4 regions of the Luteibacter sp. HA06 genome follow, and region 4 is predicted to be linked to each of the others. Evidence: predicted binding sites of a transcription regulator. Region 4 holds the regulator's gene; each other region holds the start of a gene.
The links. Region 4 encodes sigma-54, which starts transcription at its own class of promoters, with help from an activator protein. Its sites were predicted from a motif close to TGGCACGNGCNTTGC; they were not measured.
Positions count from the first base shown of each region.

Region 1: the regulator sigma-54 is predicted to act here: its motif matches at 1,954-1,968, upstream of flgB (flagellar basal body rod protein FlgB).
Region 2: the regulator sigma-54 is predicted to act here: its motif matches at 4,093-4,107, upstream of pgaA (poly-beta-1,6 N-acetyl-D-glucosamine export porin PgaA).
Region 3: the regulator sigma-54 is predicted to act here: its motif matches at 4,166-4,180, upstream of glnA (type I glutamate--ammonia ligase).

Region 1 covers NZ_JBSSDZ010000001.1:1,299,694-1,305,412, reverse strand. The annotation lists gene flgE (flagellar hook protein FlgE) at 1-407, opposite strand, end outside; gene ACVWWJ_RS05810 (flagellar hook capping FlgD N-terminal domain-containing protein) at 429-1,076, opposite strand; gene flgC (flagellar basal body rod protein FlgC) at 1,086-1,499, opposite strand; gene flgB (flagellar basal body rod protein FlgB) at 1,496-1,915, opposite strand; gene ACVWWJ_RS05795 (chemotaxis protein) at 2,110-3,027, opposite strand; gene ACVWWJ_RS05790 (methyl-accepting chemotaxis protein) at 3,178-4,485, shown strand; gene flgA (flagellar basal body P-ring formation chaperone FlgA) at 4,482-5,183, shown strand; gene flgM (flagellar biosynthesis anti-sigma factor FlgM) at 5,288-5,593, shown strand; gene ACVWWJ_RS05775 (flagellar protein FlgN) at 5,590-5,719, shown strand, end outside.
Region 2 covers NZ_JBSSDZ010000001.1:3,143,470-3,149,188, reverse strand. The annotation lists gene pgaC (poly-beta-1,6-N-acetyl-D-glucosamine synthase) at 1-71, opposite strand, end outside; gene pgaB (poly-beta-1,6-N-acetyl-D-glucosamine N-deacetylase PgaB) at 68-1,942, opposite strand; gene pgaA (poly-beta-1,6 N-acetyl-D-glucosamine export porin PgaA) at 1,948-3,885, opposite strand; gene pgaD (poly-beta-1,6-N-acetyl-D-glucosamine biosynthesis protein PgaD) at 4,128-4,625, opposite strand; gene pgaC (poly-beta-1,6-N-acetyl-D-glucosamine synthase) at 4,622-5,719, opposite strand, start outside.
Region 3 covers NZ_JBSSDZ010000001.1:256,362-262,080, forward strand. The annotation lists gene acpA (acid phosphatase) at 1-1,442, opposite strand, end outside; gene ACVWWJ_RS01115 (hypothetical protein) at 1,557-3,128, opposite strand; gene ACVWWJ_RS01120 (hypothetical protein) at 3,228-4,037, shown strand; gene glnA (type I glutamate--ammonia ligase) at 4,214-5,626, shown strand.
Region 4 covers NZ_JBSSDZ010000001.1:4,099,311-4,105,029, forward strand. The annotation lists gene ACVWWJ_RS18950 (HAD-IIIA family hydrolase) at 1-284, shown strand, start outside; gene lptC (LPS export ABC transporter periplasmic protein LptC) at 290-880, shown strand; gene lptA (lipopolysaccharide transport periplasmic protein LptA) at 915-1,490, shown strand; gene lptB (LPS export ABC transporter ATP-binding protein) at 1,495-2,214, shown strand; gene ACVWWJ_RS18970 (RNA polymerase factor sigma-54) at 2,314-3,795, shown strand; gene hpf (ribosome hibernation-promoting factor, HPF/YfiA family) at 3,913-4,263, shown strand; gene hprK (HPr(Ser) kinase/phosphatase) at 4,389-5,291, shown strand; gene rapZ (RNase adapter RapZ) at 5,312-5,719, shown strand, end outside.

The sequences.
Region 1 (5,719 bases), 2.8 Mb from region 4:
CTGACGTCGAAGCCGCCGTTGGCGGTCGGCGGGTAGACCTGCACGTTCTGGCCCGTGGCGTTGACGACGTTACCGTTGTCATCGGGATGGAAGTTGCCAGCGCGGGTGTAGGAATAGCCCGAGCCGTCGCGCAGCGTGAAGAAACCCGCGCCGCTGATCGCGAAATCGTAGGAGTTACCGGTCTGCGTCGCGGCGCCGTCGCTGAACTGCTGGGCGATATTGGTCAGACGCACGCCGCTGCCGGCGACCTGAGCGGAAAGATTGTTTCCTGCTGCCGAGTAGACCTGCGAAAACTCGGCGCGCGAGCCCTTGAAACCGACGGTGTTGACGTTGGCGATGTTGTTCGCGGTGACTTCCAGGTCGGAAGACGCCGCATTGATGCCGCTTAGGGCGATGTCGAATGGCATGGTGGAGGTTCCTTGCTGGAGTTACAGGATTTGCGCGATCTGGCTGAGCAGGGCGCCGCCGAAGCCGGCCACCTGCACGTAAGTTCCATCGGTACCCGAGGCACCGACGCCTTCCACCTTTCCGCGAACGAAGGTATCGATCGCCGTGCCGCCGGAAGTTGCGGACATCTGATATGTGCCGTCGGGCAACTGGGTGCCGTCATCGGACTTGCCGTCCCAGCTGAACTGGGCGAGACCTGCGTCCGGCTGGCCCAGGTCGATCGTGCGAACGACGTTGCCGGCGGTGTCCTTGATCTGCACGTTGACGTAGGTGCCCGAGCTACCCACGTTCACCGCGCCATTGAGCGAGGAATCCTCGAGCTTGCCGGCGTTCGACGGGACGAGCACTTCCTGGCCCACCAGTGCCGCGGCGCGGACAAACTGATCGCCGGTAAGACCCGAAGCGAGCGTGTCGAAAGAGCTTTGCAGCTCCTGCGTCGCGGCAACCTGCGAGAACTGCGCCATCTGGGCCACCATCTGGGTGGAATCCATTGGCTTGGTCGGATCCTGATTGGTCATCTGCGTGACCATGAGCTTGAGGAAGTCCGACTGGCTCAGCGTCTGCTGCTGCAACTGGCCGGTTGAAGACGATGAAGACGAGGAACTGTTACCGCTGACGGCGTCTACCATGGGAATTCCTTACTTGCCGAGGTCGAGCGTCTTCTGCATGAGCTGCTTGGCGCTGTTCATGACTTCGACGTTGTTCTGATAGGAGCGCGACGCGGAGATCATGTTGACCAGCTCGTCGACCGTGTTGACGTTGCTTGAATAGACGTTGCCGTTCGCGTCGGCGAGCGGATTGGAAGGCTCGTAGCGCGCCTGGATCGGCGCCTGGCTTTCGGTGACGCCGAGCGTGCGGACACCGCCGCTTTCCATCTGCCCGTTGACCTGCTGCTGCACCGCCGAAAACAGCGGCTGCTTCGCGTGGTACGCGCCGGCCTCGCTGCTGGCGAGGCTGTCGGCGTTGGCCATGTTGCTGGCCGTGGTGTTGAGTCGGGCGGACTGTGCCGCCATGCCCGAGCCGGCGACGTCGAAGATCTTGAGCAGGCTCATGAGCTGGATCCTGTAATGGCCATGCGCATGGCATGGATCTGCGCGGTGATGAAGCTGAGCGAGGCCTGGTAATGGATGGCGTTGGCGGCGAACTGGGCCTGTTCGACCTGGGTATCCACCGTATTGCCGTCCATCGTGGGCTGGGTCTGGACGCGGTAGGCGAGCTTGTCGGCGTCCGTTGCGGCGAAGGCCGCGTTGCCGCCGATGTGGCCGGATTCGGTCGCCGCCATCTGCAGGCCCGGGCCGTCGCTGGTCCCGCTGGCTGCGGTCATCGCTTTTCGAAAATCGAGGTCGCGCGCGAGGAAGCCCGGCGTGTCGGCATTGGCCAGGTTCGACGAAATGACTTCCGCACGGCGCTGCCACAGGCCAAGGGCCTGGGCGTGTACGCCTAACAGCGGATCCGGTTTGTCGATCATGGGCTTGGCCCCCTCGTTAGCTTGGCCCGAGGGGTTGAGCAAGAGCCGTGCCACGCAGGGCCAGACACGCGAAACGGCGCCGTGGCGCCGTTTGCGGTATATCGTGCCGGGCGTTTTCTTGCGGGTGCCGGAATTCCGGCGCCTGCGGCGATCCGGTCAGTGACGGATGACCGTCGCCAGTCGCCAGGCGGCTATCAGGCCGGCAGGAGGTCGAGCACAGCCGTCGCCAGGATATCCGGCTGGAACTTGGCGATGAACCTGTCCGCGCCAACGCGGGCCACCATCGCTTCATTGAAGACGCCGCTCAGCGAGCTATGAAGCAGCACCTTCATGTGACGCAGCTGGGCGTCTTCCCTGATCGCGGTGGTCAGCGCGTAGCCGTCCATCAGCGGCATTTCGATATCGGAAACGACCAGGTCGACGCGTTCATCGGCCGGGCCCATGGCCATGGTGCGCAGCTTGTCGAGACCTTCCCGACCGTCCTTGGCGATCACGCATTCCAGGTCCATCTTGCGGAACAGATCGACCAGCTGGGTGCGGGCGACCGCCGAATCGTCGACCACCAATACCCGGCGATTGCCGGCCTGCTGCACGTGGGCGGCCTGCTGCACACGATCGGAAAGCTGGGCCGTCGAGGGCGCCACCGACGCCAACACCTGTTCGACGTCGACGACGGCGAGCAGATCCCCATCGAGCCGGGTGACTGCATTGACCCGCGCCCCGTAGCCCAGCGCGGCCGACGGAGCAGTCAGGTTGGCACCGTCCACATGGACGATGCGATCGACGTCGGATACCAGGAAGCCCTGTACCGACAGATTGAACTCGGTGACGATCAGGTGCGCGCTTTCCACGCTGGCCAGGGGCGGATAGCCCATGGCAGCAGCAAGGTCGACGACCGGAATGGTGCTGCCGCGGTAGTCGAAGCTGCCCGAGACCAGTGCGTGCATGCTCGGCATCCGCTCCAGGCGTGGCCGGCGAAGCACTTCGCGCACCTTGAACACGTTGATGCCGAACGCCTGGCGGTCGCCGAGGCGAAACAACAGCATGGCCACGCGGTTGTGACCGGCCAGGCGGGTAAAGGTGTCCACGGTGTCGAGCAGCGGTCGGGCCATGACGTGCGAGGCATCTACAGAAGGTGTCGCGAACCGTATCGGCGGGAGCGCCGGTTTCTGTAGTCGGGTGAATGGCACGCCGATTGCATGACTCAAGTCCTGACGCTCCCGACCGATTAAGTGGAGCGACCATCCGATGAAAGCGAAATCATGACCCTCCTCTGGAGCCAGCACGTCCGCCTCCTCGCCCACGCCGCCGCCCAGGGCGATGCGGCGCGCGTTCGCGCCCTCTCCGCGCAGTATCCGGCCGCAGCCAGCGCCCTTGGCGCCCTGCTCAAGCCTGCCGAGCCGCGGACCGCACCCGCGACCACCATCCAGGCGATCGAGCAACAGGGCATGGTGTTGACCAACGCCCAGGCGCTCGGTGGCACCCTGCTGGAACTGGGCAAGGTGGTGGAAGGCGCGCGCGATACCGCCGGGCGTTTGACGGAGGCCAGCGCCAGGATTTCGACAGCGCTCGACCAGGCCTACGCCGGCGCAACGGGCATGGGCGATTCGGGTAGCCAGGGCCTGGCGACCGCCGGTGACCTCGACGGCCAGCTACGCCTGCTCCGCAGCGCGCTGTCGGGCATGAGCCGCAACCACGCACAGTTCTCCGAATACTTCACCGCGATCCGCAAGCTGACCGCGACGGTGCAGGACATCGCCCACCAGACCAATCTCGTCGCGCTCAACGCCGCGATCGAGGCAGCACGTGCCGGTGAGGCGGGCCGTGGGTTTGCCGTCGTCGCCGACGAGGTGAAGCAACTCGCTGAGAAGACCACCCAGGCCACCGCCGAGATCGACCAGACCACCGAGGCCGTCGGCCAGTTCGCCGGCCAGCTCGACGACGCCGTGCAGAACAGCCTGCGCCGCCTCGACCAGACACAGTCCGGCATTGCCGGGATGCAGGCTTCGATGGGGCGCGTGGACGAAGCCGCTCGTGGCGCACGCGGCAATATCGATGCCGCACGCGAAGGCATGGGCGCGCTGCAGGGTCGCATCACGGCCATCCAGGCCACCCAGGGCACGCTTGGCCGTGTCGCCAACGATGCACGCCGCCAGGCCGATGCCGCGGCGCGCGCTGCCGTACTGGCGCACCGCCTGAGCCTTAGCCGGCTTGAGACCGAGGGCGACCTCGATGCCGCCAGCCTCAGCCAGATGATCCGCGAAGCCAGCCAGGGTCTACGCTACGCCGTGGAGCTCGCCTCGCGCGATCCGGCCAGCCTCGATCGTCGCTGGCTCGACACGACACCGCTGATGCGTTGCATCGACCAGTTCCGCGTGCGCCGCCCCGACAGCCCGACCGACGGCATTCGTGCCGCAGGCGAACGCTTCTCCGCGCTCGCTTCGCAATACGCGATCACCCTGGGCGAAGGCCGTCACGCCGACGCCAGCCACATGGTCGCCGAGCTCAACCGGGAACTGGACGCGATCACGCAGGGTTTGTCCGCTTCGCTGGCGGAACGCGCCGCGTGAAGCCGGCCGCCCTCGCCCAAGGCGTCGCCCTGGCCACCTTGCTCGTGCTCTCGCCTTGCGCGGAAGCCGGGCAGCCGGTGGACGCGGTGCGCACGGCGGCGGTGACCTGGCTGCAGCAGAACCGCACCCTTCCCGGCGCACGCATGACGGCGGAGGCCGATCCGCTCGACAGCCGTCTACGACTGGCGGATTGTCCGCAGCCACTCGAGGCCTCCCTGCCCGGGAACCGGCCGCTCGGCGCCCGCGTCAGCGTGGCCGTCCACTGTCCCGTACCGGGCGGCTGGACGGTACGCGTCCCGGTCAGGGTCAAGATGTTCTCCAACGTGCTCGTCACCACGCGCCCGCTCGCTCGCGGCGACGGCATCGGTGCCGGCGATGTCCGCGCCGAGGAGCGCGACGTCGCCAGCCTCTCTTATGGCTACGTCGCCGAGCTCGGCCAGATCCAGGGCCGTTCCCTCGCCCGCCCGCTCAGTGCCGGCACGGTGCTGACACCCGGCATGCTCGCTGGCCGCCAGTCCGTCCGGATTGGCGATTCGGTCAGCATGCAGGCCGACGTCGAGGGCGTGGTCATCCGCGTCGCCGGTGTGGCCATGGGCGCCGGCGACACCGGCACCCGCCTCAAGGTTCGCAATGCTTCCTCCGGGAAGGTGCTCGACGCCGTGGTCACCGGTCCGGGCACCGTCGCGGTACTGCCATGAACAAAATCCAAACCCGGTCACACTTCCAGGCCTAGGGCCAGTTAAAGTTCGCCGACAGGCCGCCGATAAGGGGTTTGTAGGACACCAGCTCCGAGGGACACACCATGACGACGACAATCAAACCCGGTATCCAGGCTCCGCAGCCCCAGGTGCAGCTCCGCACCCAGAACCAGGCTGCCGGCTCCGCCGCCTCGACGCAGAGCGCCAGCTCCGTGCGTCCGAGCGACGACAGCGTCAAGATCACCGACTCGGCCAAGGCGCTCGACGCCGCCAGCCGTGGCGATGGCATCGACAGCAAGCGCGTGGATGAAATCCGCAGCAAGCTGGCGGACGGCACCTACAAGCCGGATTCCCAGGCCATCGCCAGCAAGTTTCTTGCGATGGAAGGCCAGATCGGCGGCAAGGCATGACCGATTCGCTCGGCTCCGACTTCGACGCGGCAGTCCGCGCCGTCATGGGCGACCTCGCCCGTGAGGTCGACGCGCTGCACGCCACCCTGATCGACGAGCGCATGGCGCTCGACCAGGCTGACACGC
Region 2 (5,719 bases), 960 kb from region 4:
CAGAAGAGTGACATCACCAGCGGATAGAAGAACGCAAATTCCAGCAGTGCGTGGAGAATCCCGCCACTCATCGGATGGGCTCCGGATAGGGGTAATCGGACGCTGAAATGAAGGGGCGGATGGTTTCAAGATCCGGATGGTCGTGCAGGAAGTCGTCCGGGTAGTAGCCGATGTGCCATGCGCCCGCAGCCTGCATCGTGCGCATGCGCAATGCGAGGTCGCGGTCTTCAATCGGCTTATGGGTGCGCCAGTCCTGCGTCGCGAACTCGAACAGCGTGCGTTCGAAGCCGTTCGGCACCGCCGCGACCTGTGCCGCCAGATGCTTGTACCAGCCCATACGATCCGATTGCTGGTCCAGCTGCGGCATCGCCATCACGGCGGTCATGTCGTACGCCTTGAGGAACGCCGGCAGGCTCTGAGCCGTCCAGCCTTCGGCATTGGGCTGCAGGATGGGCAGGGCGTACAGGTTGCGCGCCGTGCGCAGCTGCGGACGCCACTTCTGCATCCGCTGCGATAGCTCCAGTGTGAAGTCGATCAGGGCCTGGGTATTCTGAGCCGGCGTGTTCTTCGCCCAGGGTCCGAGGTTATCGGTGTCGCGGATGTACGCATCGTCGGAGAACAGCACGCCGGCGGTATCGGCGTGCATGGCGAGATCCTCGTAGACGTCGCCGATCATGGCGCGCACCTTCGGATCGTACGGCGCCAGTCGAAAGTGATCGCCGCCGGGCTTGGGTTCGCCGGCGAGCGAGGGCAGGTTCTTGCCGTCCGGGAAGCGGAACGCGAGAACCGGCATCCATGCATAAACGCGCACGCCGGCGCGGGTGCGCAACTGCCACGACACCCGTGAAAACAGGTCGGCGCGCATCGGCAAATGACGGTTCGGGAAGTACACCGCGTCGGCGACACCGTCGCCGTCAGGATCCGCATAGGCCTGCAACCAAACCTGGCTGGGATGCAAGCGCTTGATGCGATCGAGCAGCTTCGACAGGTTGCGATCCTGCTGGGCCGGGTCGCGATCGTAGACGTAGTCCAGATCCACCTGCACGGCGCGCGTGGGCTCGATGCGATCCAGATGGCGCATGAGCCAGCCGAGGCGGTTTGCGGTGATATTGCCGCTGACCAGCAGGCGCGGGATCGTCTTGCCGACCTCGAGCGTGGGCAGGCGATCACCCAGGCTGAAGGTCACCGGCATGCCATGCTCGGCGGCGACCTCACGGCCCACCCGCGTATAGGCACCGTAAGGCCACGCCACCGCGCGCGGACGGACGCCCGTGTGCTCGGCGATCTCGTCGGCGCTGTGCTGCAGGTCGGCGCCAACTCGCGCACGATACTGCGCCTCGTCTTCATAGACGTGCGCCTTGTCGTCGTAACGCAGGGATGCGGCCGCCGGTAGCAGGTTGCCCTGCGGATTGCCGTTGGTGCCTTCATGCATGCCCCAGGAGTGCGAGGCGAATTCCACCAGGCCGCTCTTGTGCATCTCGGTCACCTGGTCCCAGGTGAGGAAGCAGTCGCGATCGCAATCGGAGCCGTTGTACGGCATGCGCTTGCCAGCGGGCAGATCGATCCACGAGCCGACGATCGCCGCCACGGCGGGATAGTTGTAGGCGCGCAGTAGCGGATAGGCGCGCGTGTAAAAGCTCTCCAGACCGTCGTCAAAGGTGAGCAACACGGCATTCGGTGGCAGCGCGGCGCCGCCATGGCTCGCGTCGACGACCTGTTGCAGGCTGACGATGTTGTAGCCATTGGCCTTGAGCCAGTCGAAGTGCGACAGCAGGTGATCGGTACTGGTGGCATCGGGATCACGATCCGCCTGGAGGCCGACATCGTCGCGCACGTCGTGATAAGCGAGCACGATGAGCGAAGGCCGTGCCGGGGCGACGGTCTGTGCGAAGGTGGGGAGCGCGAGCCCGAGCAGGGCTAGCAGGAACAACAGCGAACGCATGACTCTCATTCTCCCCAGTGCAGGGTCAGGTCGAGGACAACGCGATGTTCGCGGCGCCCGTCGTAGGGTTGGTTGTGCCAGCCGATGCCCCAGCCCAGGCGGATGCCCGCCCGGGGCTGGAAGACCTGGCCGTAGCGCACGCTGGCCATCCAGTCGCTGGCATAGCCTTGTTCGTTGTATTCGCCGACGGCGACGTCGATACGCTGAGTGACCTGGCGCTCGTAGAACTGCCCGAGCAGGTTTTCCAGGCGACCGGTCAGCGCATAGCTGTTGTCGCGGCGCGGGTTGAAGTAGGGACGGTCGGTCTGTGTGTTCATTGAACCGCCGACTTCGACGCCACCGTCGAGCGCGAGGTTGGGAGCGGTGTAAACGCGCTGGGTGAAGGCAGCAAGCCAGCTCGTGCGCTTGTTGCCGTCGCTGAAGTTGTCGCGGGCAAGGCCAAGGCGGGCCTGGGTCAGTTCACTGGCCCGCCAGGTCACGGCCGTTTCCAGGGTTTTCGCCGAGATACCGTAATACTGGGCACGTAGCGGGGTGTCTTCGCCAGCGGTGCTGAAATCGGCGGCGATCGCCCAGTGGTCGTTGAGCGACCAGTTGACGCCCGCTTCCAGCGCGGTCTTGCCAACGTATCGGTCCGCCGCGGGCAGCGCCTGCACATAAGCTTCGAGTCCACGCGCGTAGCCGCGAATGCCGAGGCCGAACCGTGTACGGCGGACGTCTCCTTCCGGCAGGTCCGCCGTCGAATAACGGCCCAGTGCAACGACCCGCCAGTGGTCGTCGATCAGCGGGCTTTCTATCGTCGCCACGGTGGCGCTGTCGCGGTCGCCGTAGTCGGGGCTCGAACCCTTGCCGTTTTCCTGGCTGATATCGAACTGCCAGCCGCGCTCGCGATCCCATGATTGCACCGCGCGGTCGACGCGCTCCGTGCGGTTCCCGAGCACCTGCGCCTGGGCGAGGTCGTCATCGATGCCTTCGTACTCACGCAGAGCGCGCTTGGTGTCGGCCGCATCGAGGTAGGAATCGACGTCTCGCGGATTGAGCGTGTCGGCGATCGCAAGATCGTCCTGCGCGCGGCGTGGCCAGCCTCGCGCCAGTTCCACCATGCCCAGCTGCCGGCGGAGTTCCGAATTGGCCGGTGCTTCGCGCGTCAGCGGCACGATGCGGCCATACGCGTCGGCCTGTATGTCCACGATGCTGCGCGCCGAGACGGCAGCGGAGTCGGCATCGAGCTTGCGCGGGTTCTGGATGGGCAGGCGGATGCCGGGCACGCGGACCCACGGCTGCTCTTTTGCTGCGAGGCCGTCGATCGTGGCGAGCGCCTTGCGGTCCTGTCCGGACTCCAGGTACGCGTACATCAGACCGATTCGCGGATCGATCTCGGCAGCGTCGTAAGGACCCGGCTCCTTCGCGATACTGTCTTCGTAAAGTTGTGCGGCTTCGGCAGGACGTCGCTTCGCAAGAAGCGCATCGGCAGCATTGCGCTCGGCATACGCCGGCAGGGTCACGCCCTGCTTGTGAAGGGCGTCGTAGCGCTGCACGGCTTCGTCCATCAGGCCAGCCTGGTCGAGGGCGACGATCAGATCGAACTGCTCGCGCAGACGCATGTCGGCGGGTAGCAGTGGATCGTCGGCGAGGCGCCGTGCATCGACAACGGCGCGATCGGCTTCCGCGTAAGGCGCGCGTGGATCGGCGGGTTCGCCCATGGCCCAGCGGGTTTCGCGCGCGACATGGTCGGCATCGAGCCGTGCCTTGTCCGTCGGGCTTTGCGGCGGCTGGAGCGTCGATGCCAGTTCCCTGGCGCGCGTGGTGCCTCCGAGTTCCGTCAACAATGTGACGTTGAGCGCTTGTGCTTCGCGGTCGTCCGGCCAGCGTGCGAGAAGCGCCTGACAGTGCGCCAGTGCATCCAGGCGGTGCCCGTCACTACGCTCCTGACGTACCCTGGCCATGAGTGCATCGCGCTCCGGAGGCGCCGCTGCCCAGGCCGCAGGCCCATGAAGGGCCAGAAGCAGCGCCAGGCAAAGCCTTGCGCGTGGCGGTCGCATGCCGCGCTGAAAAATCGTCAAAGGTGTTCCCATGCCCACAACATGACCTGTATCGATCGCGCCGGATGTCCATTCCCGGCAACGAAGTTGAAAAAGCGTGCCACGGTAAAGGCAAGCACCGTGCCACTTGTGTCGCCTTGACACATTCACGCACGTCGGCGTGTTTCCGCGTTCAGGCTGACAACGTTATTGGCGGTTGCATCGGACTCCGTCACACCGATATGGCCGTCATCGTCGACGCTTAATACGGCGCGACGGCTGTCCTGGATGCAACGCGCTTGAGCGGTCGTCGCGCCAAGAGACTCCGCGGCGTCGGGAAGGGGCACCGCGCCCGGCCTGCGACGGCGCTGGCGTTGGCCACGCTTGCGCCGGCCTTCGTAGAGTGACCAGGCAAGGAACACCAGCAGGCTCAGCGGAGCCAACCAGACGATATCGGCCAGTTCGTGGGTGCCGCTGAGAACCACTCCCGGAATCCAGCGTTCGACATGGACCGGCATGTTCAGCTGGCTGGCGAGCCGATGGAGGGCAGGCAGCCAGAGCAGACCCCAGAGCAGCCAGGCCAGCACGGTAAGGATGCCGTAGAGCACGCGCCTGGGCAGCGACTGCTTCTCGGGCTGGTCGATCAGGATGGTTTCGGCTTTCATGTGATTCCGCGGTCGGGACTGACCCACGTCGCGGCTTGCCCCTGACGGCGCATAGCCGCCCGGGGCAGCGCGACGATGGAGGTGGCGGTGTTCAGGAGCCAGTACGCCAAGGGGTACCAGATCATCCAGTAGTAGTTGCGGCCGATCTTCGTCTCGTAGCGACGGTCTACCAGCAGGCTGAGCATGAACTGGACCAGGCAGGTGATGCCGAGCACGACGCCATGCCACTGCGGGAAAAGCGATTCCACGTGAAAAGGCGGCGGGATCTCGGTCACCTTGCCTGCGGCCCACAGCACGATGATCGCGCCCATGACGTAGGACCAGACGAGGCTCAGCACGTACTCGATCGCGAGCGGCCACATGCGTCGATGACGCCAGCGCAAAAGATTGCGCGTGTAGCGCAGGATCACTTCGGAGCCGCCCTGAGCCCAGCGCAGCCGCTGCCGCCAGAGCCCGCGCAACGTCTCCGGCATGAGGATCCAGCACAGCGCATTCGGCTCGTAGCGCACTTCCCACGCGTTCATCTGCAGCCGCCAGCTGACGTCGATGTCTTCGGTCACCATGTCGGTATGCCAGTAGCCGACATCGTGCAGGGCGCTCCGGCGAAATGCGGCGATGACGCCCGAGACCGTGAAGATGCGTCCGTAGACACTCTGCGCGCGCTTGATCAGGCCGATGATCGAGGAGAACTCGCCCACCTGGAGCTTGCCGAGCAAGGTGGACCGGTTACGGATGCGCGGATTGCCCGTCACCGCGCCCACGCGCACGTTGCGCAGGAGCTGCCAGACCAGCCAGTGCGTGGCGTAGTCGTCGAGCAGGGCATCGCCGTCGACGCAGACGATGTATTCGCCATGCGTCGCCAGTGCGGCGGCGCGCAAGGCCATCGCCTTGCCCTGATTGGACTCCAGATGAAGCACGCGGAGCCGCGGCTGCTCGCGCATCAATGCATCGAGGATTGCCCCGGTGTCATCGCTGGAGCCGTCGTTCACCGCGATGATTTCGAAGTCCGGCCAGCGCTGGCTCGCCAGGTGCGCGATGGTTTCGCGCACCTGCTCGCCCTCGTTAAAGCAGGGCACGATGAGGGTGACAAAGGG
Region 3 (5,719 bases), 3.8 Mb from region 4:
GGCGGTGCGACGTGGTCCCACCAGCCGCCGTTCTCGTCGAACGTGACGATGACCAGCATGTCCTTCCACTGCGGGCTGGTGCGCAACGCGTGCACCACCCCTGCAATGTGACGATCGCCAGCCTCCACGTCCGAGTAGCCGGCGTGCATGTTGAGGTCGCCCTGCGGCTTGTAGAACGACACTGGCGGAAGCTTACCGGCAGCGACATCGGCGAGGAACAGATTCGTCTTCGCCGTTTCACCAAGACCACCATCGCGCAGATGCCGCCTGCGCGCGTCGGTACCCGGGGCCAGCGTGACAAAATAATTGAGTGGCTGGTGGTGCGGCTGGAAGTTGGGCGTCTGCGGAAACGATTTATCGTCCCCGTCGCCCTTGCCATCCAGCGCCGCCTGGAATCCACCGCCGTACCACGCCCAGTCGACGCCCTTGTCCGAGAGCACGTCGCCGATGTGCTTGTGTTTCTGGGGGACGAGGGTATTGGCGCTGGTCGCATCCGCCATCAAAGGATTCTTCGGGTCGACATTGAAACCGGGCGAATAGGGCGGCCCAATGGTGTTGACGGCGAAGAAGTCCGGCGTGAGCTGGTTATGGTGGGCGAACTTCGGCTTCCCCTGCATGGCGCTGGCCGGCGATTCCTCCGCCATCTTCAGGCGATAGTCGAGCGGATCGCCGCTCTCGGTAACGGCGATACCAAACTGGGCCGGGCTCTTGTCGGCATCCGGATAGAACGGAGGCTGCGCGGCGACGAGGTACTGATGGTTGAGGAACGAACCTCCGAACGCACCCATGAAGAAATTGTCGCAGAGCGTGTACTGCTCGGCGAGTCGCCACAGCCGCAGGTGCACTGGAGACGAGGCGTAGTGGCCCATCGTCATCGCCCCGTTGTCGCCCCACGCAACGAAGCCGTCGTTCTTGCCGCCATTGATCTGCAGCTGGTTGTTGTAGAAAGCGTGGACAAGGTCGCGGGTGACCAGGCCGTGCGGCAAGGGCGTGCCGTCACCCGTGTGCAAAGCCCAGGGTGCATTGGGCAGACCGGTGATGTCTTGCTCGCCTACCTTGTATGGCTTGTGGTCGACCACCTGCTGGTGCGGTACCAGGCCGCCCCACACCGGCGGAAGCGTTGTCAGCGGCTTTCCATCGCGGTCGCGCTGTAGATAGCGCTCGGGCGGCACCGCGCTGAGTGGTTGCTGCAGTCCGGGGAATTCAGCGAACAGGTTATTGAAGCTGCGATTTTCCGCATAGATAACGACGACATGCCCGATGTGCTTTTCGAGCAGCGCGTCGAGCTCCTTACCACCTGGCGTGGCCGTAAGAGTTTTCGATTCGCCGGCGGCGACCTCGGCCACGCCACCCAGCGCAAGCACCGCGCCTGTCGTGGCAATGCCACCCAGCAGGCGGCGTCGGCCTGCATCCGGCGTGTCGTTCTCATTTTTATGGGTCATGGGGTCGTTCGCGATGGCTGGACGGCGATCGCCGAAGCCTGGGGAAGCGGTCGACGAGCAAGCGCAGGGTAAACGATGTCGGTCGCCGGGCAAACCGCCGACCGACGTGACATCTCAGCCCGCGACGGGTTCGGGATGCGCCGCGAGCCATGCGCGAATCTCGGAGGAGGGACCCTGTTGGTCGGGATCCGTGCCGAAGCGATCGAGGAAATCCCTGGCAGAGCGATAGCGGTTCGGACTGTTCGTGTCCTTGTCGACGCATGCGCGAATCACATAGCCGTTCGCGTTGCCTGGGTCGCGTCGGATCAATTCGTCGGCGATGGAACCCGCCTTCGTATAGTTCTTCCCTTCGTGGGAGTAGAAGTCGCCGAGGGTGGCGAGAACCCAGTCGTCCTTTTCGTGCTCGGTGGCGTAGACCATCAACGGTTCGGCGAGTAACGGCTCACCCAGGTAGCGCAGCCACACGCCCGCATTGCCCGCGACATCGACAGACTCGGGATGCTCGCGTGCCGCGCGTATCAGTTCCGCCTTGCCCCACTCGCGATAGGCTCCATGAAAAGCGGCCTGGCCGATCGTATCCAGGGCATCGCCATTCGCGTTGTCGAACCGCAGCGCCTCGACGGCAAGTATCCGTGCGTCGTCGTACTTGTGCGCGCGACGGGCCTGATCGGCGAGGTGGCCAAAGTCGGAGCCGGTGGCGACTTCATCCGCCACCGCAAGGAATCGTCCGTCGGCCGGCGGGCTGAGATGCCCCTCGGTGGCGGCCTCGATGTGCGCACGCCCCACCGCGACCCACAGCAGCGGCGTCTGGCCTGCCGCTGCGGCGGCATCGTCGGCTTGCTGTTTCACCCATGCTGTAATGCCGCCCCACTTGGTGCCCGTCATGGCTGCCTGTGTCAGACGCAGGGTCAGGTTGGACGGCTGCACCTCGAGCCCTCGACGAATGGCCGTCATGGCGTACGGATTGTCGCCCGCCAGCACGGCCATGCTAAGCATGTTCGAATAGATGGATGGGACCGCCGGCGTCATGGTGGCGGCCCTGTCCAGGTTATGCCGTGCGAGCGTCGCCAGCTCACGCGCGGCCCGCCACTGTTCAGCGCTCGTCTTCGAGGCACTGTGCGCACCGCGTGCGGCGAAGGCGGCCGAGTGGTACTGCATGCCGCTTGCGGCTACAGCGAAAGCGCTGTCGGGGCGCTGCCGCTTCCAGGCGTCGATGGCGTTTCGCGTTTCCTCGCTTGCGTCGTTGAAACCAGCGCGGAACATGGCCTGGTCGAGAAGCACGGCGTCCGCCGGGTCGTGCATCTGCTTCTGCAGATATCCGTCGAGAATGCCATCGACCTCCGCCCCCTTGCCTGCGGCGATCAGCGCCCGGAACCGAGCGGCATCCATGAGATCGGCATAGCGGTTGCGGCAGTATGCTTCAACTGCCTGCGCGTGCCAGTGCGAGTCCGGCGGATCGGGCATGCGCAGGCAGCGCGTGACCGGATCGGCGATTTTCGAGGCTGCTACGACCTGCGCCATGAACGCTTCCAGCGTCGGCGAGCGCGAGGCCGTAATGACGCGCTGTTCGATCGTTGCCTGGGCTTCGCGCCCGGGCCATAGCGTCACGGCCGCCAGCCCGGCCGTTGCCAGTAGCAGCGCGCCCAGTAACAGCGCGCGCCGGTTCCCCTGCTTGACCATATCCATCCCCTGTCATGGTGTCCTTGCCGCGCGATCATAGCTGTAGTCGACGCCGGGCAGATGCGACACAATCCGCCGAAACGGCAGAGGGCAGGAATGGACCCCATGACTCGATCGACCGGCAGCCGCCCACTGGCGTCCGTGGCGGGCCGCCTCGCGACTACGATGTCCCTTGCCATCGTCGCGTATGCCGCGATGGACATGTGCCATGAAGTCCTGGGGCACGGTGTCGCCACCTTGTTGGTGGACGATGTGACTCCGGTAACACTGTCCACGGTGGCGCTGAGTGCGCGGGGATCCAGCCGTCTGGTCGCGCTTGCAGGTCCACTGATGAACCTTGTGCTGGGCGCGCTCGCGATGGCCTGGTTTCGCCGTCGCGCCACGGTCGGGACGGGGTCGTTCTTCCTCTGGCTGTTCGCGACGGTAAACCTGCTCAATGGCACAGGTTACCTGGTGTATTCGGGCTTCCTCGACTTCGGTGACATGGCTGTCGTGATCGCTGGATGGCAGCCCTGTCTGGCCTGGCGGATCGGGCTGGCCGTGTCGGGCGCCGCCGGCTATTACCTGGCCCTCCGCATCGCTTCGGCTTCGTTGGCCCGCTGGCTCGATGTGGGCGGTGTGTGCCGTGAGGTCATTTCGCGCCTGATCTGGCCGGGCTACGTCGCAGGCGGCCTGCTGCTCGTCGCCGGTGCCGCGATGAACCCCATACCTGACCTCATTCTGTTGGTGGGAGTGAGCGGTGGCTTTGGCTGCATGCTCGGGATGGTGTTCGTACCGGCCTTCCTGGAGCCGGCTGCCAATGAAACGGCGGGCGACTTGCCTTGGGGACTGTCCTGGCCGTGGATCGGCGGTGCCGGCCTCGTCGCGGCAATTTTCGTCTTCGTGATCGGACCAGGCGTTGCGCTACATTCCTGAACTTTCGGGCGACACGGCGGTGCAAGGCGCCTCGGCTTGCACCAGCTTGGTGCATTTGCACGCCCGTCGTAAACCCGTTCTATGATGCGAAAGCTTGGTCCTGGCGGCCCCGTCGATGGCGGTCCCGCTGGCATGGCGATTGCTAAATGGACTCCGCCCACCTACCCGAGGTTTTTATGTCCGCCGCTTCGAAAGTGCTGAACCTGATCCAGGACGAGGAAATCGAGTTCGTTGATTTCCGCTTCGCCGACATCCTCGGCAAGCACCATCACACGACCTTTCCTGCTCACGCCATCGACGAGAGCACCTTTGAAGACGGCAAGATGTTCGACGGTTCGTCGATCGCCGGCTGGAAAGGCATCAACGAGTCCGACATGGTCCTCATGCCGGATCCGGAAACCGCCCACCTCGATCCGTTCAGCGCCCACAAGCAGCTGATCCTGCATTGCGACGTGCTCGAGCCGAGCACCATGCAGGCCTATGGCCGTGACCCGCGCTCGATCGCCAAGCGCGCCGAGGCCTACCTGAAGTCGACCGGCATCGCCGACACCGCCTTCTTCGGCCCCGAGCCCGAGTTCTTCATCTTCGACTCGGTCCGCTGGCAGAACGACATGGGCCGCGTCTTCTACGAGATTGGCTCCGAAGAAGCCGCCTGGTCGTCGCGCTACAAGTACGACGGCACCAACACCGGCCACCGTCCGGGCGTGAAGGGTGGTTACTTCCCCGTCGCGCCGGTCGACAGCCTGGGCGACCTGCGCGCCGACATGTGCAAGGTGCTGGAGTCGCTCGGCCAGGTGGTCGAAGTGCATCACCACGAAGTTGCCAATGCCGGCCAGTGCGAAATCGGTACGCGCTTCAACACCCTGGTGAAGAAGGCCGACGAACTGATGACGATGAAGTACGTCATCAAGAATGTCGCCCACCAGGCCGGTAAGACCGTGACCTTCATGCCGAAGCCGATCGTCGGCGACAATGGTTCGGGCATGCATGTCCACCAGTCGCTGTCGAAGAACGGCGAGAACCTCTTCGCGGGCGACCTCTACGGCGGCCTGTCGCAGACGGCGCTGTGGTACATCGGCGGCATCTTCAAGCATGCCCGTGCGATCAACGCCTTCGCCAACTCGACGACCAACAGCTACAAGCGTCTGGTCCCGGGCTTCGAAGCACCGGTGATGCTCGCCTACTCGGCGCGTAACCGTTCGGCCTCCTGCCGTATCCCGTACGTGTCCAGTCCGAAGGGTCGTCGTATCGAGATCCGCTTCCCGGATCCGATGCAGTCGGGCTACCTGACCTTCACCGTCCTGATGATGGCTGGCCTGGACGGCATCCTGAACAAGATCGACCCGGGCGCGCCGGCCGACAAGGATCTCTACGATCTCCCGCCGGAAGAAGAGAAGAACATCCCGCAGGTCTGCGCCAGCCTCGACGAAGCGCTGGTGGCGCTCGACAAGGATCGCGAGTTCCTGAAGGCCGGTGGCGTGTTCACCGACGACTTCATCGACGGCTACATCGCGCTGAAGATGCAGGAAGTCACCCGCTACCGCGCCAGCACGCACCCGCTCGAGTTCCAGATGTACTACGCGATCTGATCGCGATCACAACTCGGGGTGAGGGAAAAGGGGCGCTTCGGCGCCCTTTTTTTTGGTTCTTCACGGAATTCCGGGGACGCTGGGGACGGGCGG
Region 4 (5,719 bases):
TCTACCAGGGCCAGAAGGACAAACGCGCCTGCCTGACGGAACTGCTCAGTGCGCTGCGCCTGACGCCCGAGCAGTCGGCCTTTGTCGGCGACGACCTCCCCGATCTCGCCGCCATGGGTATCGCCGGACTCGCCGTGGCCGTGGCCAACGCCCACCCCTGGGTGGTCGAGCGTGCGCATATCCGCACGCGCCTCTCGGGTGGCTATGGGGCGGCGCGTGAAGTGTCCGACCTGATCCTCGCCGCCCAGGGCAAGGCCGAAGCCGAGCGGGAACGCTGGCTGTGAGCCTGATGCTCCTGTTCAAGGATCGCAGCGCGGCGGGCACGGCCGGCATACTCGCTGCCGTGCTCGGCGCCAGCGTGCTGCTTTATTACTGGGTCGCGCCGGTCAGCGAGCCGAACGATTTCGTCGGTCCACCGCGGTCCGGTTACGTGCTGACCAACTTCAACCTCGATTCCTACAACGACTTCGGCCAGCCCGCCTTCAAGCTGATCGCGCCCCACCTGGAGCGCCGCGAAGGCGACGAGTCGCTGTACATCAATACGCCGGACTTCATCCTGCCGCCGACCAAGGACCTGACGGCGCCGCCGTGGAAGGGTCACTCGGAATATGGCTGGGTGAACAAGGACGGCAGCCTGCTCAAGCTGCAGGGCAAGGTCCACATGGACCGCATTGCCTTCGAGCAGACGCCGCCGGCGAGCATCGACACCTCCGAGGTCACCGCCTGGCCCAAGGAGAACCGTCTGGAGACGGCCGAGGCAGCCCGGATCGTTCAGGGTGCCTCTACAATGGATGGCGTTGGCATGCGCGCCAATCTCGATACCAAGCATTTGGAGCTCCTCGATGCAGTCCACACCGTCTATCCGCCGCGCAAGCGCTAGTACCCTCCTCGCGGTCCTTGGCGTGGCGCTCACGATGAGCCTGCCCGCCTTTGCCAAGCAGTCCGATCGCGCCCAGCCGACCAACGTCACGTCGAAGACGTTCGATGGCACGCAGCAGCAGGCGAACAGCACGCAGCCGGGCAAGGTGATCTGGACCACGAACGTCGTGCTGACTCAGGGAACCCTGAAGATCACCGGCGACAAGGCAACGGGCTACCTCGATGCCGACAACCAGATCATCCGGGTCATCGTCGACGGTAACCCGGCCACGGTGCAGCAGATGGACGACCAGGACCTGCTGATGCGCGGCCATGCCGCCAACATCGACTACAAGCCGGATGACGCCGCCAACAGCGGCAACGGCATCGCCGTGCTCACCGGCAAGGCGCATGTGGACAAACAGACCGACGCGGCCGACAAGAGCAAGCTCAACGAGAGCAACGGCGACAAGATCACTTACAACACGACCAACAGCACGATGACCGGCGAAAGCAATGGCGCGGAACCCGTGCACATGACCTTCCAGCCGAAAAACCCGCCGCCCGGCGCCGCTCCGGCCACGCCGGCCACACCGCCGGCCGCCAAGCCCGCGCAGCCAAAGAAGCCCTGACCCGATGCTCTCAGCCCAAGGCCTGCAGAAGCGCTTTCGCGCGCGCCAGGTAGTCCGCGATTTCGCTTTCTCCATCCGCGAGGGCGAAGTGGTCGGCCTGCTCGGCCCCAACGGTGCCGGCAAGACCACCTGCTTCTACATGGTGGTCGGCCTCATCCAGGCCGACGCCGGCGTTATCAAACTCGACAACCAGGACATTACCGGCCTGCCGATGCATGCCCGCGCCAAGCTCGGCATCGGCTACCTGCCGCAGGAAGCCTCGGTGTTCCGCCGCCTGAGCGTCTCGGACAACATCCTCGCCGTGCTCGAACTGCGCGACAACATGACCGCCCGGCAGCGCGAAGAGGAACTGGAAAGCCTGCTGGACGAACTGAAGATCGCCCACATCGCCGAGCAGAAGGGCATCAGCCTCTCCGGCGGCGAGCGTCGCCGCGTCGAGATCGCCCGCGCGCTGGCCGCCCGCCCGCGCTACATGTTGCTCGACGAACCGTTCGCCGGCGTCGACCCGATTTCCGTCGGTGAGATCCAGCGCATCGTCCGCCACCTGAAAGAACGCGGCATCGGCGTGCTGATCACCGATCACAACGTACGTGAGACGCTCGGCATCTGCGACCGTGCCTATATCCTCAATGACGGCGAAGTCCTCGCCCGGGGTACGCCCCAGCACATCCTCGCCGACGAAAAGGTCCGCGAGGTGTATCTGGGCCGTGAGTTCCGTATCTGACACACTGCATCGTCGGCCGGTGGGCATAGCTCACCGGAATGCTGGTTTGGGAAGGTCGCAAGGGGTTACGATGGATTTGACACCTCACGCATCGAAGGCATGAAACCCGGACTCCAGTTTCGCCTGCATCAGCAGCTCACGCTGACGCCCCAGTTGCAGCAGGCCATCCGCCTGCTGCAGTTGTCGCAGCTGGAGCTCGAGGCCGAACTCCGCCAGATCGCGGAAAGCAACCCGTTGCTCGAGTTCGCCGAAGACGCCGAAGCCGAGGCCGAGCTGCCCGAAGAGGGCGACTACGACGGCCCGGACTTCCCGGCGCGTGACGAAGTCCCGGTCAAGGCTTCCAAGGCCGAAGAAGAATCGACGGTCACCCCCTCCGAAGAACTTGCCCCCGAGTGGGACGACGATCGCTTCCACGGCGAAGCCGGCGACTACGCGGGTGCGCCTTCGCGGTCCGGAAGCGGTGACGAGGACGGCTTCGAGCCACAAAACGCTGCCCCTGAGAACCTCCAGCAACACCTGGAGTGGCAGCTCAACCTTTCCCAGTTTTCCCCTCGCGACCACGCCATCGCCACCGCCATCATTCATGCGCTGGACGAAGACGGCTACCTCCGCGACGGCGTCGAGGCGGTCGAAGCCGCCCTGCCCGCCGAGATGAAGGCCACTGCCGAGGAAATCGAGCGCGTGCGCCAGCGGGTGCAACGTTTCGATCCCACCGGCATCGCCAGCCTGGATCTGCGCGACTGCCTGCTGTGCCAGCTCTCGCAGTTCTCCCTGGAAACCCCGCACCGCGACCTCGCCATCCGCGTGGTCACCGACGAGCTCGAGCTTCTTGCGCGTAACGACGCCGCCAAGATCGCCCGAAAGCTCAAGGCCGCCGAAGAGGATGTCGCCGCCGCGGCCGCCCTGATCCGCAGCCTGGATCCGCGGCCCGGCTCGGCGCTGGACGCCACGCCGGTGGAATACGTGGCCCCCGATGTCTATGCGCGGCGCGAAAACGGCCGCTGGCAGGTCAGCCTCAATCCCGACGCCCAGCCCCGGCTGGGCCTCAACCAGCATTACTGCAACCTCATCGCCCGCGCCCGCGGCGACGACGCCACGTGGATGAAGGGCCAGCTCCAGGAAGCCCGTTGGCTGCTGAAGAGCCTGCAATCCCGTGCCGAGACCCTGACCAAGGTGGCCGACGTCATCGTGCGCCGGCAGAGCGCCTTCCTCGACTATGGCCCCGAGGCCATGCACCCGCTGGTCCTGCGCGAGGTGGCCGAGGAAGTCGGCATGCACGAATCGACCATTTCCCGGGTCACTACGCGCAAGTACATGCACACGCCGCGCGGTACCTTCGAACTGAAGCACTTCTTCTCCAGTGGCGTGGCCACGGAGGACGGCGGCAGCGCCTCGGCCACCGCCATCCAGGCCATGCTCCGCAAACTCATCACGGGCGAGGACGCGCGCCGCCCACTCTCGGACCAGGCCCTGGCCGAGGAACTTCATCGACGCGGAATTCAGGTTGCCCGTCGTACGGTGGCCAAGTACCGGGAAGCCCTGCGCATCCCCAGTTCCAGCGAACGTGTCCGCGCCAGTTGAGGCGCGGGGAACCCTCACGGAGGTCCACGGTCACAGTATTTCAGGCTTGAGGAACGGCACTCCGCCGCTCCGCACTCGTCGCCCCCAGGGCGGCACCCTCAGCAAGAAGGAGGCGTCATGCAAATCCAGATCAGCGGCCAGCACATCCATATCACCCCGGCTCTGCGCGAGCGCGTGGAACAGCAAATCGGCCGCTTCGAACGCCTTTTCGACAACATCAAAGCCCTCGACGTGGTCCTTTCCGTCGACAAGAACGAGCACAAGGCCAGCGGTACCCTGCATTGCGCCGGCACCCGTCTTCACGCCGATGGCGTCGCCAGCCTGGAAGACGAAAAGAAGCCCGACGCCCTCTATAAAGCCATCGACGGGATGATCGCCAAGCTTGCCGACCAGCTGAAGAAGCACAAGGAAAAGCTGAAGGATCACCACAATACCGAGGGCCGCGACGCGCGCGTCGCCAGTCCCTGAACCCCCGTCCACGCTTGATGGCACAATAGCCCCAGCCGGCGCCCTCGCGCCGGCTTCGCCATTTCAAGGGATCCAGCGTGGACCGGCTGACCGCCAGACAACTCTTCGACGGGGTACACGAGCGCATGGCGCTGCGCTGGGCCGCCGGCATGCGCGGCGAATCGCGCGTGCTCGAACCCAATGCCAAGCAGAGCCGCCGTCCCTCGCTGGTCGGTTACCTCAACGTGATCTACCCGAACAAGGTGCAGATCATCGGCACCGAGGAACTCAACTTCCTCGACGGACTGGAGCCCCGCCAGCGCTGGGAAGCGATCCACAAGATCGCCGCCTACCAGCCCGCCGCGCTCATCGTCACCAAGGACCAGGCCATTCCCTCGGACCTGCGCGAAGTGGCCGAGGAAACCGACACCCCGCTGTGGCAGAGCACGCGCCGCGGCCATGAGCTGCTCACCTACCTCCAGTATCACCTGGCACGCACGCTTGCCCCGCGGGTCACCCTGCACGGCGTGTTCCTGGAAGTGTTCTCGATCGGCGTGCTGATCACTGGCGAGCCGGGCTCGGGCAAGAGCGAACTCGCGCTGGAACTGGTCAGCCGCGGCCACCGCCTGGTTGCCGACGACGCCACCGAATTCACCCTGATCGCGCCCGACGTGATCGACGGCGCCTGCCCCGACCTGCTCCAGGACCTGCTCGAAGTACGCGGCCTGGGCGTGCTCAACATCCGCGAGATGTTCGGCCACACCGCCGTGAAGCCCTCGAAATACCTGCGGCTGGTGATTCACCTGAAGCCAATGCTCGCCGGTGAAGAGACCGACGCCATGACCCGCCTCACCGGCGATGTCAGCCGGCGCAACGTGCTCGACGTGGACGTTCCCAAGATCACCATTCCCGTCGCTCCCGGCCGCAACCTTTCGGTGCTGGTCGAAGCCGCCGTGCGCAGTCACGTGCTCAAGAGCAAGGGTATCGATCCCGCGCAGACCTTTATCGACCGCCAGGCGCACCAGATGCGCCGGCTTCCTCCCTGGTGACCCCCGTGATCGACGAAGTCATGAACCCGATCGTCGACCCCGACGCCATTCACCTGATCGTCCTCACCGGCATGTCCGGTGGTGGCAAGACGGTGGCCCTGCGCGCGCTCGAGGACCTCGAGTTCTACTGCGTCGACAACATGCCGGCCGAGCTCATCCCCCAGCTGGTAGCCGCGGTGAGCCAGGGCGAACATGGCCCGCGCCGTCGCATTGCCGTCGGTGTGGACGTACGCAACCGCCGGGTCGACCTCTCGCGCATGCCGCACGTCCTCTCCGAGCTCTCCATGGCCGGCGTGCACGTCCACCTGATCTTCCTCGACAGCCGCGACGACGTGCTGATCAAGCGCTACTCGGAAACCCGCCGGCGCCACCCGCTGGCGGCCGAGAAGCTCTCGCTGGCCGATTCGATCGCCCAGGAGCGCAAGCTG